DNA from 4 places in the Telluria sp. ZB4P34 genome. Region 2 is predicted to be linked to each of the others. Evidence: predicted binding sites of a transcription regulator. Region 2 holds the regulator's gene; each other region holds the start of a gene.
The links. The regulator sigma-54, encoded in region 2, starts transcription at its own class of promoters, with help from an activator protein. The targets are predictions, from matches to a motif close to TGGCANGNAANCTGCTTT.
Positions count from the first base shown of each region.

Region 1 (3,438 bases), on a different contig from region 2:
CGCCTATCGCGACAGCATCTTCAAGCATCCGGAAGGGCGCGAGCTGGTGGTGCTGGATGTCACCTTCGCGCTGCCGGCCGCCTGGACCCCGAACCTGCGCTATGCCGAGCTGGCCAAGGCGGTGGACGAGGCCGGTTTTGCCTCGCCCACGCCTGCGGACATCGGGCGCACGGTGGAGGCGATCCGGCGCCGCAAGCTGCCCGATCCGGCCGAGATCGGCAACGCGGGCAGCTTCTTCAAGAACCCGGTGGTGTCGCGCGAGCATTGCGCGCGCTTGCTGGCGCAGCATCCCGAGCTGGTGCACCACGCCCAGCCGGACGGCAGCGAGAAGCTGGCCGCCGGCTGGCTGATCGACCGCTGCGGCTGGAAGGGGCGGGCGCTGGGCGCGGCCGGCGTGTATCCGAAGCAGGCGCTGGTGCTGGTCAACCTGGGCGGCGCGCAGGGAGCTGACGTGGTGCGCCTGGCGCGCGCGATCCAGGCGGACGTGGCGGCGAAATATGGCGTGGAACTGGAGCCGGAACCGGTGTTCATCTAAGGAACGGAGGCGTGCGATGATCAAGGCAGTCGTGACCGGCCACTCGCGTGGCCTGGGCGCCGCAATCGCGGCGGAACTGGTGGCGCGCGGCATCCCGGTGCTGGGGCTGGCGCGCGGGCATGCGGAAATCGGCGAGGGCATGGAGCAGGCCGTGGTCGACCTGGGGGATGCCCCGGCGCTGGCGGCCTGGCTCGAGGGCCATGCCTTGAGCAGTTTCCTGGCTGGCGCCGACACGGTGCTGCTGGTGAACAATGCAGGCGTGGTCTCGCCCGTGGGGGCCCTGGCCGAGCAGGAGCCGGCGGCGGCGCTGCGCGCGGCCGTCATCAACGTGGCGGCGCCGCTGGCCCTCTCCAGCGCCTTCGTGCGGGCCGCGCCGCAGGCCGAACGGCGCATCCTGCATGTGTCGAGCGGGGCCGGACGCAGCGCCTATCCGGGCTGGAGCGTGTACTGCGCCACCAAGGCAGCGCTCGACCAGCACGCACGGGCGGTGGCGCTCGACGGCGATGCGCGGGTGCGCTGCGTCAGCCTGGCGCCTGGGGTGATCGATACCGACATGCAGGCCGAGATCCGGGCGACGCCGGACGCGCGCTTTCCGCTCAGGCAGCGATTCGTCGACATGAAAGACGGCGGGGTGCTGGTGGCGCCCGATGCCTGCGCGGGGCGGCTGGTGGATTACCTGCTGGCAAAGGGCTTCGGGAAGGAGCCAGTGGACGACTTGCGCGATGGCGCGGCTTAGCCGGTGAGGTGGGGTAGAGGTCGTGCCGGGCGCGCTTGCTGGAATGGATGCGCCTGATTTTCCAATCCCGTGGCGACACTGCCGCGCCAGTGAAGAAAAGCCGCGCGAAGGCGGCTTTCGATGTGGCTGAAGCCCGTTTACTGCATCCGGCGCGCGCGCTTGCGGCGGCTGGCGGCAAGTCCGGCCAGGGCGACGCCCATCAGTGCGATCGAAGCGGGTTCCGGCACGTCGCCAGCGCCGGTCTCGTCGCCGAACACCTGCAGGCCCAGGCTGCCCGGCCAGCTGTGCCAGACATGGTTTTCGTCGGCGAACCAGCGCTGGGTGTTGAGCGGCACTTCGGCAGCACCCATCGAGCCAACGAAACCCCCTGGCGTGGTGAAGGTCATGGCATAGCTGCCAGCATTCAAGTTCCAGGCAAGTCCAGAAACACCGGCCCATGCCTGGTCCATGCCGGCGGCGACGGCGATGTTGCCAGAGTACAGGGTGTTTGCAGGTTTGCCGTCGGCAAGACTGGCGATGTTCACCTGCACTTGGCCGCCTTGCGGCGAACTCATCCAGCCGTTGATACCGGTGATCGTGTAATCCTTATCCAGCGAAAATTCAATACCCAGCCATTGCCAGCTGATTAGACTCGGGTTGCCATAGTAAGAACCGGGTGCTCCGCCGGTATCGATGATGGTGCCTGCCTGGCTGGCGGACATGAAGGCGCATGAAGCGAGCAGCGAAAGGGCGAGGCGGGAAAGGGTGAGCATGATGTCTCCTGGTTGAGTTTCTTTTCACTAAGCAATATTTGTACCAAGAATCATTTATTGAAATTTATCAATGGCTTAACTCATGGCATTATTTTTAGCCCGATCCATATGTAAGGATTTCCGACACAAAAAAACCGCCCGAAGGCGGTTTTTATAAAGAATCGAGAGCTTACTGGCCGCGCTTGGCGCGCGCCTTGGCCGCAATACGCATGCGCAATGCGTTGAGCTTGATGAAGCCACCCGCATCGGCCTGGTTGTAGGCGCCGCCGTCCTCGTCGAAGGTCGCGATGTTCATGTCGAACAGCGAATCGGTCTTCGAATCGCGCGACACCACGATTACGTTGCCCTTGTAGAGCTTCACGCGCACCCAGCCGTTGACGGTCTTCTGGGTGTGGTCGATCAGGGTCTGCAGCGCGACGCGCTCCGGCGCCCACCAGTAGCCGTTATAGATCAGGCTGGCGTAGCGCGGCATCAGGTCGTCCTTCAGGTGCGCCACTTCGCGGTCCAGGGTGATCGATTCGATCGCGCGGTGGGCCTTGAGCATGATGGCGCCACCCGGGGTCTCGTAGCAGCCGCGCGACTTCATGCCGACGTAGCGGTTCTCCACCAGGTCGAGGCGGCCGATGCCATGTTTGCCGCCCAGGCGGTTGAGTTCCGTCAACACTTCGGCCGCGCTCATGCGCTTGCCGTTCAGGGCCACGATGTCGCCCCCTTCGTATTCGATGTCGAGATACTCGGCTTCGTTCGGCGCCTGCTCCGGCGACACGGTCCAGCGCCACATCGATTCCTCGGCTTCCGCACTCGGATTCTCCAGGTGGCGGCCTTCGAAGGAGATGTGCAGCAGGTTGGCGTCCATCGAGTAGGGCGCGCCGCCGTTCTTGTGCTTCATGTCGATCTCGATGCCCGCGTCTTCCGCGTACTTGAGCAGCTTCTCGCGCGACAGCAGGTCCCACTCGCGCCACGGCGCGATGATCTTGACGTCGGGTTTCAGCGCATAGGCGCCCAGCTCGAAGCGCACCTGGTCGTTGCCCTTGCCGGTGGCGCCGTGCGAGATCGCGTCGGCGCCGGTCTGGTTGGCGATCTCGATCAGGCGCTTGGCGATCAGCGGACGGGCGATCGAGGTGCCCAGCAGGTATTCGCCTTCATACACGGTATTGGCGCGGAACATCGGGAACACGAAGTCGCGCACGAATTCCTCGCGCACGTCGTCGATGTAGATGTTCTCCGGCTTGATGCCGAACTTGATCGCCTTGGCGCGCGCCGGCTCCAGCTCTTCGCCCTGGCCGAGGTCGGCGGTGAAGGTGACGATCTCGCAGTTGTAGTGGTCTTGCAGCCACTTCAGGATGACGGAGGTGTCGAGGCCGCCGGAGTAGGCGAGGACTACTTTTTTAATGTCGCTCATGGAAGATTCCAGT
Region 1 is NZ_JCASIF010000011.1:97,315-100,752, reverse strand. It holds gene murB (UDP-N-acetylmuramate dehydrogenase) at 1-535, shown strand, start outside; gene AC56KL_RS17390 (SDR family oxidoreductase) at 552-1,271, shown strand; gene AC56KL_RS17385 (PEP-CTERM sorting domain-containing protein) at 1,409-2,023, opposite strand; gene AC56KL_RS17380 (argininosuccinate synthase) at 2,193-3,425, opposite strand.
Region 1: the regulator sigma-54 is predicted to act here: its motif matches at 2,052-2,069, upstream of AC56KL_RS17385 (PEP-CTERM sorting domain-containing protein).

Region 2 (3,438 bases):
TGTACAAATCCGGAAGCGGAGAAAAATAACAGGCCTTACAAACGCAAAAAGGGCGCCCCCTCAGACGCCCTTGCTGTTGTGCTACAGCCCGTTCGCAGGAACTGCGTTACGCGGCTTCAGCTTCTCCGATGTCCGGAAGGCGCTTGTGCGCCACGTGGTTATGGTCTTGCAGCATGGATTTGTGTTTTAGAACCTGCCTGTCCAGCCGGTCCATGAGCGTGTCGATCGCCGCATAGAGGTCTTGCGCCGCACTGGCGACATGCAAAATCTTGCCGGATACCTGCAAATTGATTTCGGCTTTCTGCCGTTTCTCTTTTTCAGTGAGGTTATCGATGGCGAGGAACACGTGGGTGTCGATCACATGGTCGAAATGGCGGGTGATGCGCTCGAGCTTATTCTGAACGTATTCACGGATGGCGGGGGTGACTTCGAGATGGTGGCCGCTGATGGTGAGGTTCATACACACTCCTTTGGGAAGGTGCCCTGCCCGCGCCACAAGGTGAGAGTGGGCAGTAGCTTTACAGGGATTTGCGGAGGCTGACGGGCGGAATCTTGAGCGCTTCGCGGTACTTGGCAACCGTCCGGCGCGCAATGACCATACCTTGTTCCCCGAGCATCTCCGCGATCTTGCTGTCGGATAGAGGATTCCTAGGGTCTTCTGCTCCTGTCAATTGCGCTATGAGAGCGCGGATCGCCGTCGAGGAGGCTTCTCCCCCCGCTTCGGTGGCGACATGGCTTCCGAAGAAGTACTTCAGCTCGAACATGCCGTGCGGGGTCAGCATGTATTTCTGCGTTGTGACACGAGAAATCGTGCTCTCGTGTAGGCCTAGTGTATCAGCTATCTCGCGTAAAACAAGAGGGCGCATGGCGACGGCGCCGTGGCTGAAAAAGTTGCGCTGACGCTCGACGATTGCCTCGGCGACACGCAGGATCGTATCGAAACGCTGGCGCATGTTCTTGATCAGCCACTTCGCTTCCTGCAGCTGCGCGCCCATCTGGCTTTCGCTCTTTCCGCCCTTGAGCAGGTTGGCGTACAGGGAGTTCACGCGCAGCTTCGGCATCACTTCCGGGTTCAGTGCTACCTGCCAGCCGTTCTTGGAGCGGCGCACGATCACGTCCGGCACCACGAAATCCGACACGCCCGCGCCAAAAGCCGCGCCGGGATGCGGATTGCACTGGCGGACCACGGCCTGCACTTCGCGCAGGTCCTCGTCGTCGCAGTCGAGCGCCTTTTTGAGCTTGGTGTATTCGCGCTGCGCGAACCAGGTCAGGTAACCCTCGACGATCTTCAGGGCGAGGCGCCGCGTCACCAGGGGCACGCCCGGCATGCGGCGGATCTGCAGCGCCAGGCATTCGGCCGCGCTGCGCGCACCGACGCCGACCGGGTCCAGGCTCTGCACCAGCGCCAGCGCGCAGCGCAGCTCGTCCATCCCGATCTCGAGTTCCTGCGGCAGGCGCGCATGGATCTCGTCCAGCGGCTCGTCCAGGTAGCCGTTGTCGTCGAGCGCATCGATCACGAGTTCGGCCAGTGCGCGGTCGCGCGCGCTGCAGGCGCTCAGGCGGATCTGCTCCGCCAGGTGCTCGCGCAGCGTGATGGAGTCGGCTTCCAGCTGCGGACGGCCGTCCTCGTCGCCGTCGCCGCGTCCGCCGCCCTCGCTGCCCCAGTCCCCTTCGGACTCGCCGCGTTCGGCCTCAAGGCCCTCCTCGTGGCCTTCGGCCTCGGGCTTGGCCTGCTCCTCCTGCTGGCCCGGCTGCGGCGCTTCGCCATTGGCGGGCGCGTTGTTGATCGCGCCGTCGGCCAGCAGGCGCACCGAGCGGTCGAGCGGATCGTCGAGCCGTTCGAGCAGCGGGTTGTCATGCAGGATCTGCTCGATCTCGGCCTGCAGTTCGAGCGTGGACAGCTGCAGCAGGCGGATCGACTGCTGCAGTTGCGGCGTGAGCGCGAGATGCTGCGAGGTGCGGAGCTGCAGGGATTGTTTCATTACATCCTGAAGTGTTCGCCGAGGTAGACGCGCCGGACGGATTCGTCGGCGATGATGTCGTCGGGGCGGCCCGAGGCCAGCACCGCGCCCTGGTTGATGATGTAGGCGCGGTCGCAGATGCCGAGCGTCTCGCGCACGTTGTGGTCGGTGATCAGGACGCCGATGTTGCGCTCCTTCAGGAAGCGCACGATGCGCTGGATCTCGATCACCGCGATCGGGTCCACGCCCGCGAAGGGTTCGTCCAGCAGGACGAAGCGCGGGTTGGTCGCCAGCGCGCGCGCGATCTCCACCCGGCGCCGCTCGCCGCCCGACAGCGACAGCGCCGGGTTCTCGCGCAGCTTCTCGATCTGCAGTTCGGCCAGCAGGGTGTCGAGGCGCTCGTTGATCTGGTCCTTGCCCAGCGGCTTGCCGTCCACCCGCTGCAGTTCCAGCACCGCGCGGATGTTCTCCTCCACCGTCAGCTTCCGGAACACCGAGGCTTCCTGCGGCAAGTAGGACAGGCCCAGCACCGCGCGCCGGTGGATCGGCAGGCTGGAGATGTCGGTGCCGTTGATGTCGATGGTGCCGGCATCGGACGGCACCAGGCCCACGATCATGTAGAACGAGGTGGTCTTGCCGGCGCCATTGGGGCCGAGCAGGCCGACCACTTCGCCGCACTCGACCTGCAACGAGACGTCGCGCACCACCAGGCGCTTGCCGTAGCTCTTCTGCAGGCCCTTGACCAGCAGGGTGCTGCAGCCTTCGCGCGCCGTGGCCTGCGCCGCCGTCATCGATGCCGTCATTGCTTTGCGCCCTCGGCTGGCGCCGTCGCAGTTGAAGGCCTGCGCGGCGCGATGATCAGGGTGCCGCGCCCGCCGCCCACCTTGCTGGTGCCGCTGGCGTCGTTGCGCACCTGCGCCACTTCGCGGCGGTTGTCGTAGGAGACGAATGGCCCCTTGATCTCGTTGGTCATGCGGCCGTTCTCCAGTTCGCGCACTTCGGCATTGGTGAACAGCTTGACCAGCTCGGCGCGCTCGTCGTATTCGATTTTCTGGGCCTGGCCCTCCACCCACAGGTCGGGGCCGCCGTCGCGCTTCTGGCGGAAGGTCGCCAGCTTGCCGTTGCTGGCGGTGAGGGTCACCGTCATATAGCCTTCCGGCGATTCCTTCACCAGGGCGCGGTCGGCCTTGAGCACCAACGTGCCGCGGGTGACGACGACGTTGCCGGTGGCGATGCGGGTCTGGGTGACTTCGTCCACGTCGAGCGTATCGAAGTTGATCACGGCCTGCTTGAGCGAATCGGCGCGCTCCGCCGAGGCGCCGAAGGCGGCCAGGGTGAGGCAGGCGGCTGCGATGAGTTTTTTCATGTTGCTTGTCCTGGGTTGACGCGGCGCCCTTACTGGCGCTGTCGTGGCGGATAGACGATCTGGCCGCGGCTGGCGAGGTGCAGCTTCTGGGTCGCGTTGTTGGCGACCATG
Region 2 is NZ_JCASIF010000032.1:1,259-4,696, forward strand. It holds gene hpf (ribosome hibernation-promoting factor, HPF/YfiA family) at 107-460, opposite strand; gene AC56KL_RS23075 (RNA polymerase factor sigma-54) at 519-1,982, opposite strand; gene lptB (LPS export ABC transporter ATP-binding protein) at 1,982-2,764, opposite strand; gene lptA (lipopolysaccharide transport periplasmic protein LptA) at 2,761-3,327, opposite strand; gene lptC (LPS export ABC transporter periplasmic protein LptC) at 3,357-3,438, opposite strand, start outside.

Region 3 (3,438 bases), on a different contig from region 2:
CGGGCGCAGATCGCCATGCGCCACCTGCTCGGCCAGGCTGACGGCCTGCTGCAGCGGACCGACGATGTTCCGGGTCAGCATCCACGCAAGCGCCGCGCCGACGCCGAGCGCACCGAGGCCGAGGGCCAGCACCAGCGATTTGCCGGCGGTCGAGGCGGCGCTTGACTCCTCGGCCAGGCCGTGCGCCGCGCCGGTCTCGAAGGCCAGCAGGGCTTCCAGCGCGCCGATATGGGCCTTGTAGCCCTGCTCCCAGGCGCCGCTGACGAGCTGCTCGACCACCCCGGTCTGGCCGAACTCCTTGGCCTGGAACAGCGCGGCCTGGGTTTTTTCCAGCGCCGCCTTGTACCTGGCCGCCTCGCCGAGCAAGGCGGTTTCGCGCGCCGACCGCGGCAGCGCGGCCAGCTTCGCCTGGACTTCCACGGCGCGCTTCTTGCCGTCCGCCAGCTGGGCCCCGAAATAGTCCGCCAGTTCCAGGCTGTCGCTGCGTGCGATCGCCAGCGTGCGCGAACCGTTCAGGCGCTCGATGCCGAGCAGGTCCGATGTCAGCTGTTGCTTGGCCAGCTTGTCATACACGAGATCGGCGGTGAGCGCGTCGTTGGCCTGCATGCGCCACAGGGCCACGGCCGAGAGCAGGAGGATGAGAAAGAAAACGATGCCGAACGAGCCAAGGATCTTGGTGCCGGTCTGGAGCTTTGCGAGTGGCATTGCAGGTATCTGGGTTGACGAGATACTTGCATTGTAGAAACTAACTATGACAGGCTGATGAAAAAAGATGACATGCAAGTGCGGTAATGTCACGACAGGGTGAGCGGCATGTTGTTGCCGCAGCACCCATTACGCCATGGCTTGCTTCTTAAAGCTCATGCAGAGCGCTTTCGCCGACGCATCAGTACCAGGCATCCGATACCTGCTCCGAACAGGCCGACACTGGCGGGCTCCGGCACCTGCTCCTCCTGTTCGATGGTGATACTGAATTCCGACAGGTGCGCCACGGCGCTCAACACTCCGCCAAACCGGGTCGAAATGTAGAGGTGCGAAATCTCAGGATAGGGCCCCGCAGGAACCGAATACGTATGGGTGAAGTCCTGGTCAAAGCTTGGGGCGCCGGTCGTGAAACTGCCGATCGCGTTGACGGAGTGTCGCACATCGACAGTAATTGGAACAGGCAGGCGCTCGCTGCCATCCGGGTCCGTTCCCATGGCCGCCGCGTACATGCTGTACGTTCCAAAAGTCCAGTCAGGTTCGCCGTTACTTAAGGCTGTGTAATTGAAATCGACAGCCTGGCTGGCGGTGGAGACGAAACTGACGCCGCCGATGGTCGCTGTCACGGTAAACGGCGCCAGTCCTTCACTGAGGACGGCAAGCCCTTGCCGGGTCGTGGTGTTAAGCCCGGTGTCGTAGGAGATTGTCAGCGTGAGCGCCTTGCCGCGAAGGTCGAGCCCCTGTCCGAAGATATTCACATGGTCGAAGCCATCGGTTAGCACACCGACCGAGGTCGTGGTGATGATCGCAGCACGTGCCGGCGAAAGCGCAGCCACGGCAAATACGAACGCAACAATTACTGATTGAAAACGCATTGGTATGGTCCCTTTCGATAGTGGGCTGAAGGATGGGATGCTTGTTGGCATCGTCCTGGCAATCCACTAAGCAATAAGCGAACCAGATCTACAAGTGATTATTTTTAAAGGCTTTTTCAAGGCCGAACCAACAAATCTTTACTATCTGTAAGAATTTTCGACGGGAAATTTAATGTCGGTGCAGGTAAGGCCGCGTTCGTATTGCAGCCTTTGCCTGCCTGTCGAGAATGCTTATTGGCCCGTCGTCGACACTTTATTACCGGATTCGCCTGCATCCCAATGCCGCTTCAAGGCCGGAATCGCGGCCGGCTTCCATGGCTTGACCGGCTGTTCCCTCATCTTCTTCTCGAGCACGTCGATCGCCACTTCGAGCTGGCGGTCGCGGCCTGCGAAGGTCTCGTGCGGCAGGTTGTCCACCTCGATGTCAGGCGCCACGCCCACGCCTTCGATCAGCCACTCGCCATCGGCCGCGAACTGGCCGAATTCCGCCACGCGCGCCATGCCGTTGTCGGCCAGGCCGTTGCCGTCGCTGAGCCAGACGCCGGCGCCGGCGGTGCGCTTGCCGACCAGCGGGCCGAGCTTCAGGGCCTTGACGCCGGCGGCAAAGGTTTCGCCGTCCGAGTAGGTCAGTTCGTCCATCAGCACCACCAGGTGGCCGCGGAAGGTGTTCTGCATGTTCGACTGCGGCAGGGTGCCGTTCGAGCTCCAGAATGCCCACGAGCGGCGCAGCAGCTTTTCGATGATCCAGCTGTCGATGTTGCCGCCGTTATTGCGGCGCACGTCGATGATCAGGCCTTCCTTGTTGATGTTGGCGTAGAAGTCGCGGGCAAAGGCGTTGATGTCGCGCGCCGTCATGGCGCGCAGGTGCAGGTAGCCGATTCTACCCTTGGAGGCCTGGTCCGCCTGCCGTGCCCTGCCCTGCTCCCAGTCCGAGTAGCGCAGGCTGGCGTGGCGCACCATGTTGACCGGCGTGACGATCACCGGCCGGGCCGCCCCGGCGCCCTGGCTCTTCACGTGCAGCAGCACCTGCTTGTCGGCCTGGTCCAGCAGCAGGTCGGCGATGTCGCGGGCTTCCATCAGCGACTTGCCGTTGACGGCGGTGATGACGTCGCCTTCCTTCACTCCCACGTCGGGCGCCGACAGCGGGCCGCGCTCGGAAGGCAGCTCCGGTTCGCTGCGATAGACGCGGTCGACGCGGAAGCCGTCCGCCACGCGCGACAGCACCGCGCCCAGGCTCGACGGCACGCCTTCGCCCGTGGCGCGGCGCACGTCGCCCGGACGGATCTGCGAGTGCAGCGCGCCCACTTCGCCCACCATCATGCCGAGCACGTCGTCCAGCTCGGCGCGGTCGGTGACCCGCTCGACCAGCGGGGCATAGCGGTTGCGCACGGCCACCCAGTCGACGCCGCGCATGTTGGCGTCGTACAGGAAGTCGCGGTGCATGCGCCATGCGTCGTTGAACATCTGCTTCCATTCCAGGCGCGGATTGGTGCTGACGGCCCAGTCGTCGATTTTGATGCGCGCCTTCGACACGTCGGCCGGGGCCTTGGCGCCGGCAGCGACGATCACCATCTCGCCCGGTCCGGCCGCATTGAAGGTACGGTAGAAGACGTGCTTGCGGTCCGTGCTCAGTCCGAACTCGCGCACGTTGGCGACGAACAGTTCCGGCTGCGGGCTGCTGCGCGAGATCTCGAGCGTCCTGAGCGAACCGCTGCGGCCGTTGTCGGACTCGAGGATGTACAGGCGCTTGTCGTCGATGGCCAGCGCGCGGTAGTTACCCGGTGCGATCGGCACTTCGTAGAGCCGCTCGCGCAGGCCGGCATAGTCGACTGCCGGCGTCGGCGCCGCCTTCGGCTTGGGA
Region 3 is NZ_JCASIF010000006.1:19,147-22,584, forward strand. It holds gene AC56KL_RS12260 (methyl-accepting chemotaxis protein) at 1-705, opposite strand, end outside; gene AC56KL_RS12265 (PEP-CTERM sorting domain-containing protein) at 861-1,577, opposite strand; gene AC56KL_RS12270 (S41 family peptidase) at 1,809-3,438, opposite strand, start outside.
Region 3: the regulator sigma-54 is predicted to act here: its motif matches at 1,645-1,662, upstream of AC56KL_RS12265 (PEP-CTERM sorting domain-containing protein).

Region 4 (3,438 bases), on a different contig from region 2:
TTTGAACAGGTTCCAGAAATAGGAATTACTGGCGCCTGCGATGGTCTCCACATCCGGGTTCTGCGCGACGATGGCGTTGGTCGCGGTCCAGTCGAACGAGGGGTTGTAAACCAGGTTGCCGTTGACTGCGGGACGGGCAACCGTCGTCGCCGGTGTCCACGGATATTTCATCTCCGGGCGCGGACCGGGATCGCGCTTTTCGTCGGGCAGCGAGGACCAGCGGATATAGTCGATCGCCATCTCGGCCTTGTCGGGCGTCGTGGCGTCCGGATTGCCGTCGAAATTGCCGCCGACTGCGAGATTGATCAAGAGGTAGAACGGCTTGTCGAACGGAGCTGGCCAGGGATTCAGATCATCGTCGCTATCCGGCGGATTGACGTTCGAGCTCCACCATTTCGTCTGCGTCGCGGTGACGACGCCGTCGATCGACCACTTGATTTCGTTTGAGCGCCATTCCAGCGTGTAGGTGTGCCACTCGCTGACGGTGCCGCCGTTGGCGATGGTTGCCTCCTGGCCCGTGTAGATATTGCGCGGCCACATCCCGCCGTAATGGAGTGTCTGGGCGATCTTGGTCGGCTTGCTCCCCATCCCTTCCATGATGTCGATCTCGCCATTGGCCGCCCAACTTGCGTAGGGATTGCCGACATTATCTTCGGGTAGCATCCAGACTGCCGGCCACAGGCCTTTGCCCACCGGCAGCTTGGCGCGGAATTCGATCTTGCCGTAGGTGCGACTGAATTTGCCGGCGGTGCGGATGCGCGCGGAAGACCATGTGAAGGTCTGGCCTGCGTTACCGCCGGCAGTCGTGCCGATCACCGGTTCCTTGCGCGCGGTAATGATCAGGTTGCCGCCCTCGACGCGCACGTTCTCCGACCGGTCCGTGTAGTACTGCAGCTCATTGTTACCCCAGCCAGGGTTGCCAATGTTCGCACCATTGCCCAGCTGGTAGCCCCACTTCGTGGTGTCGAGTGCGGCGCCGTTGAAGTCGTCGCTCCAGACGAGGGCCGGGTCCGGTGCGGGTAGCACAGGCGGGGGCGTCGTTGCCACTGGCGGCGGCGAGGAGCGGCCGCTGCCTCCACAGGCGCTGAGTAGAAAGGCGATGCTGGCGATGGCGAAACGATATCTATATTGGAACATCCGTGTCTCCTGATTATCTTTAACTGCGCCATGGGAGAAATCTTGTAGCGATCAAATAATAAACAGGTTTGGAATCGTTTCCAAGTTAACTTTCTGCGCGATGTGTGCGCTTCGCCGAGCCGCCAGGGTCTTACGCGGTGTAAACGAAAAAACCCGCCGTAGCGGGTCGAGACCGGAGAGCCTGTCGCTCAGCGCTGCTTGCGGCGAATTCCGGCAAGTCCGAGCAGCCCCAGGCCGACGAGGCCGAGGCTTGCAGGTTCTGGAACATCCGCCTGCGGCGTCACGGGCGTGATGCTTTCGACGAAATACACCACGGTGCGTGAGCCGAACTCACCGCTGACCTTGCTGACAAATGGCGAGCTCCCGAATTCGATCCTCACGCCATCCGCATTCGTTCCGAAAAAATTAATGTCCCTAACGATATTGCTGGCGTCAATCTCGAAATGGGCCGTCACATCAGACTTAACGAACGATGTGGTGAACTCGCCAAAGTCGAAGTGCAGGTCGAGGCTTTCGAGCGGCGCGCGGAAAGTCGCTTCAGGAGCGGGTTGCGTCAGCTTGGCGGTATCGTAGATGAAGGAACCCTGGCCATAATCCGGGCCGAACATGCTGCCGTCGCTGATGTTGAAGCCGACCCGCATCAGCCCCGCATTTGCCGATGTCGCCAGTACGAAGAGAGCAAAAGCGCAGATTTTCTTACCGAGAGTATTGAACATGGTAGGAGTCCTGGTTAGTACGCGAAGGTGCGCAGGTTCCCGCATATGCAATTACCATGCCAAAATGAAAACTTTTCAAAAATTCATGGACTTATCCAGACGGCACAAGGATTGCCGCGCACGAGGTGTAAAGACGTTCGACAGGAGCTTGTCATTACAGCGGCCCAGAACGAAAAACCGCCTGCATTGCAGGCGGTTCGGGTTCCAGCTCAAGCGCGCTTAATAGCGGTTCGCATTGTTCGGACGGGCGTCGTGGCGGTTCGGGACGCCGTCTCCGTCACGGTCGCGGTCGAAGCGGTTGCGGACACCGTCGCCGTCACGGTCGCGGCGGGCCAGGCGGTGGTTGTCGCGAACCCAGCCGCCGCGGTCGAGGTACCAGCCGTTACGGTCCTGGCGCCACACCGGCTGCTGGTAGACATAGCCAGCCCGCACACGCTCGTAGTGACCGCGTTCCCACACGTAGCGGCGGCCATTATAGGCCCAGTAGCCCGGCACCCACTCATAGCCGCGACGGGCTTGCGGGATCGCTTCACGGCGCAGCGGCGGCGGCGCTTCGCGCACCACGATTACTTCAGTGCGCCCCTGGGCCTGCGCCTGGACCGGCGCGAAGGCTGCGGTACTGATCAGGACAGCTGCGGTAGCGGCAAGAATGCTCTTCATGGTGGTTCTCCTGTCGGTTTGTGTTGAGACCACTATAACCAGCCTCAAGCACGCACGGGAGAAATGAAAAACCTGCTTACAATCGAAACATGCTGCTATGAAAATGTAACCGAGGACGAAAAAAAAGCCGGCAATGCCGGCTTTTTCGGAGCGGAAGAGATCAGTCCAGCTTCCAGGCGTAGTCGACCTTAGTCCAGGTCGCTGCAGGTGCACCGTCCTTGGTGCCCGGCTTGAACTTGCACGACGACAGGCCTTTCAGGGCTGCGCGGTCCAGGTTCTTGAAACCGCTCGACTTGTCCAGCTTCGACTCGGTCACGGTGCCGTCGGCGCTGACCAGGAAGGATGCCGAGGTCGTACCCTGCTCTTCGTTCATCAGCGAGGCCTTCGGATATTCGACCGCACATTTCTTAGGGTCAAAGGATGCCGGCACTTCGGCGGCGAAGGAGGCGCCGGCGGCGGCGGCCAGGGACATTGCGGCAATCAGTTTCATGGTCAGGTTTTTCATCATTCCCCCAATAAGGCTATAAGGTTTTGTTTAAGGTTCGCAGTCTCACTGCTGCCGGTCCGGGGGCCGGCATTTTCTCTCTTAGAATTCTTCCCACTCGTCGCTGGCGACAGTGGCGGCTTTCTTCGGCTTGGCCGGCGCGTCGTCGTGCGAGGCCGGGGCAGCCGACGCCGATGCAGCAGGCTTCTTCACGCCCGCCTTCCTCAAGGCCGGTGCCGGACGCTTGGCGGCTGCCGGGCGCACCACGACGGCGGTGCTGGCGGCGACCGGGGCCGCGGCCGGGGCCGGGGCCTGCGCCTGGTACTGCTCGCCCTCGCTCAGCTTGAAGATGCTGACGACGCGGGCCAGTTCGCCCGCCTGGTCCTGCAGGCTTTGCGCAGCGGCAGCGGCTTCCTCGACCAGCGCGGCGTTCTGCTGGGT
Region 4 is NZ_JCASIF010000007.1:100,630-104,067, forward strand. It holds gene AC56KL_RS13780 (carbohydrate binding domain-containing protein) at 1-1,137, opposite strand, end outside; gene AC56KL_RS13785 (PEP-CTERM sorting domain-containing protein) at 1,326-1,853, opposite strand; gene AC56KL_RS13790 (YXWGXW repeat-containing protein) at 2,073-2,513, opposite strand; gene AC56KL_RS13795 (energy transducer TonB) at 2,674-3,003, opposite strand; gene AC56KL_RS13800 (methyl-accepting chemotaxis protein) at 3,100-3,438, opposite strand, start outside.
Region 4: the regulator sigma-54 is predicted to act here: its motif matches at 1,898-1,915, upstream of AC56KL_RS13785 (PEP-CTERM sorting domain-containing protein).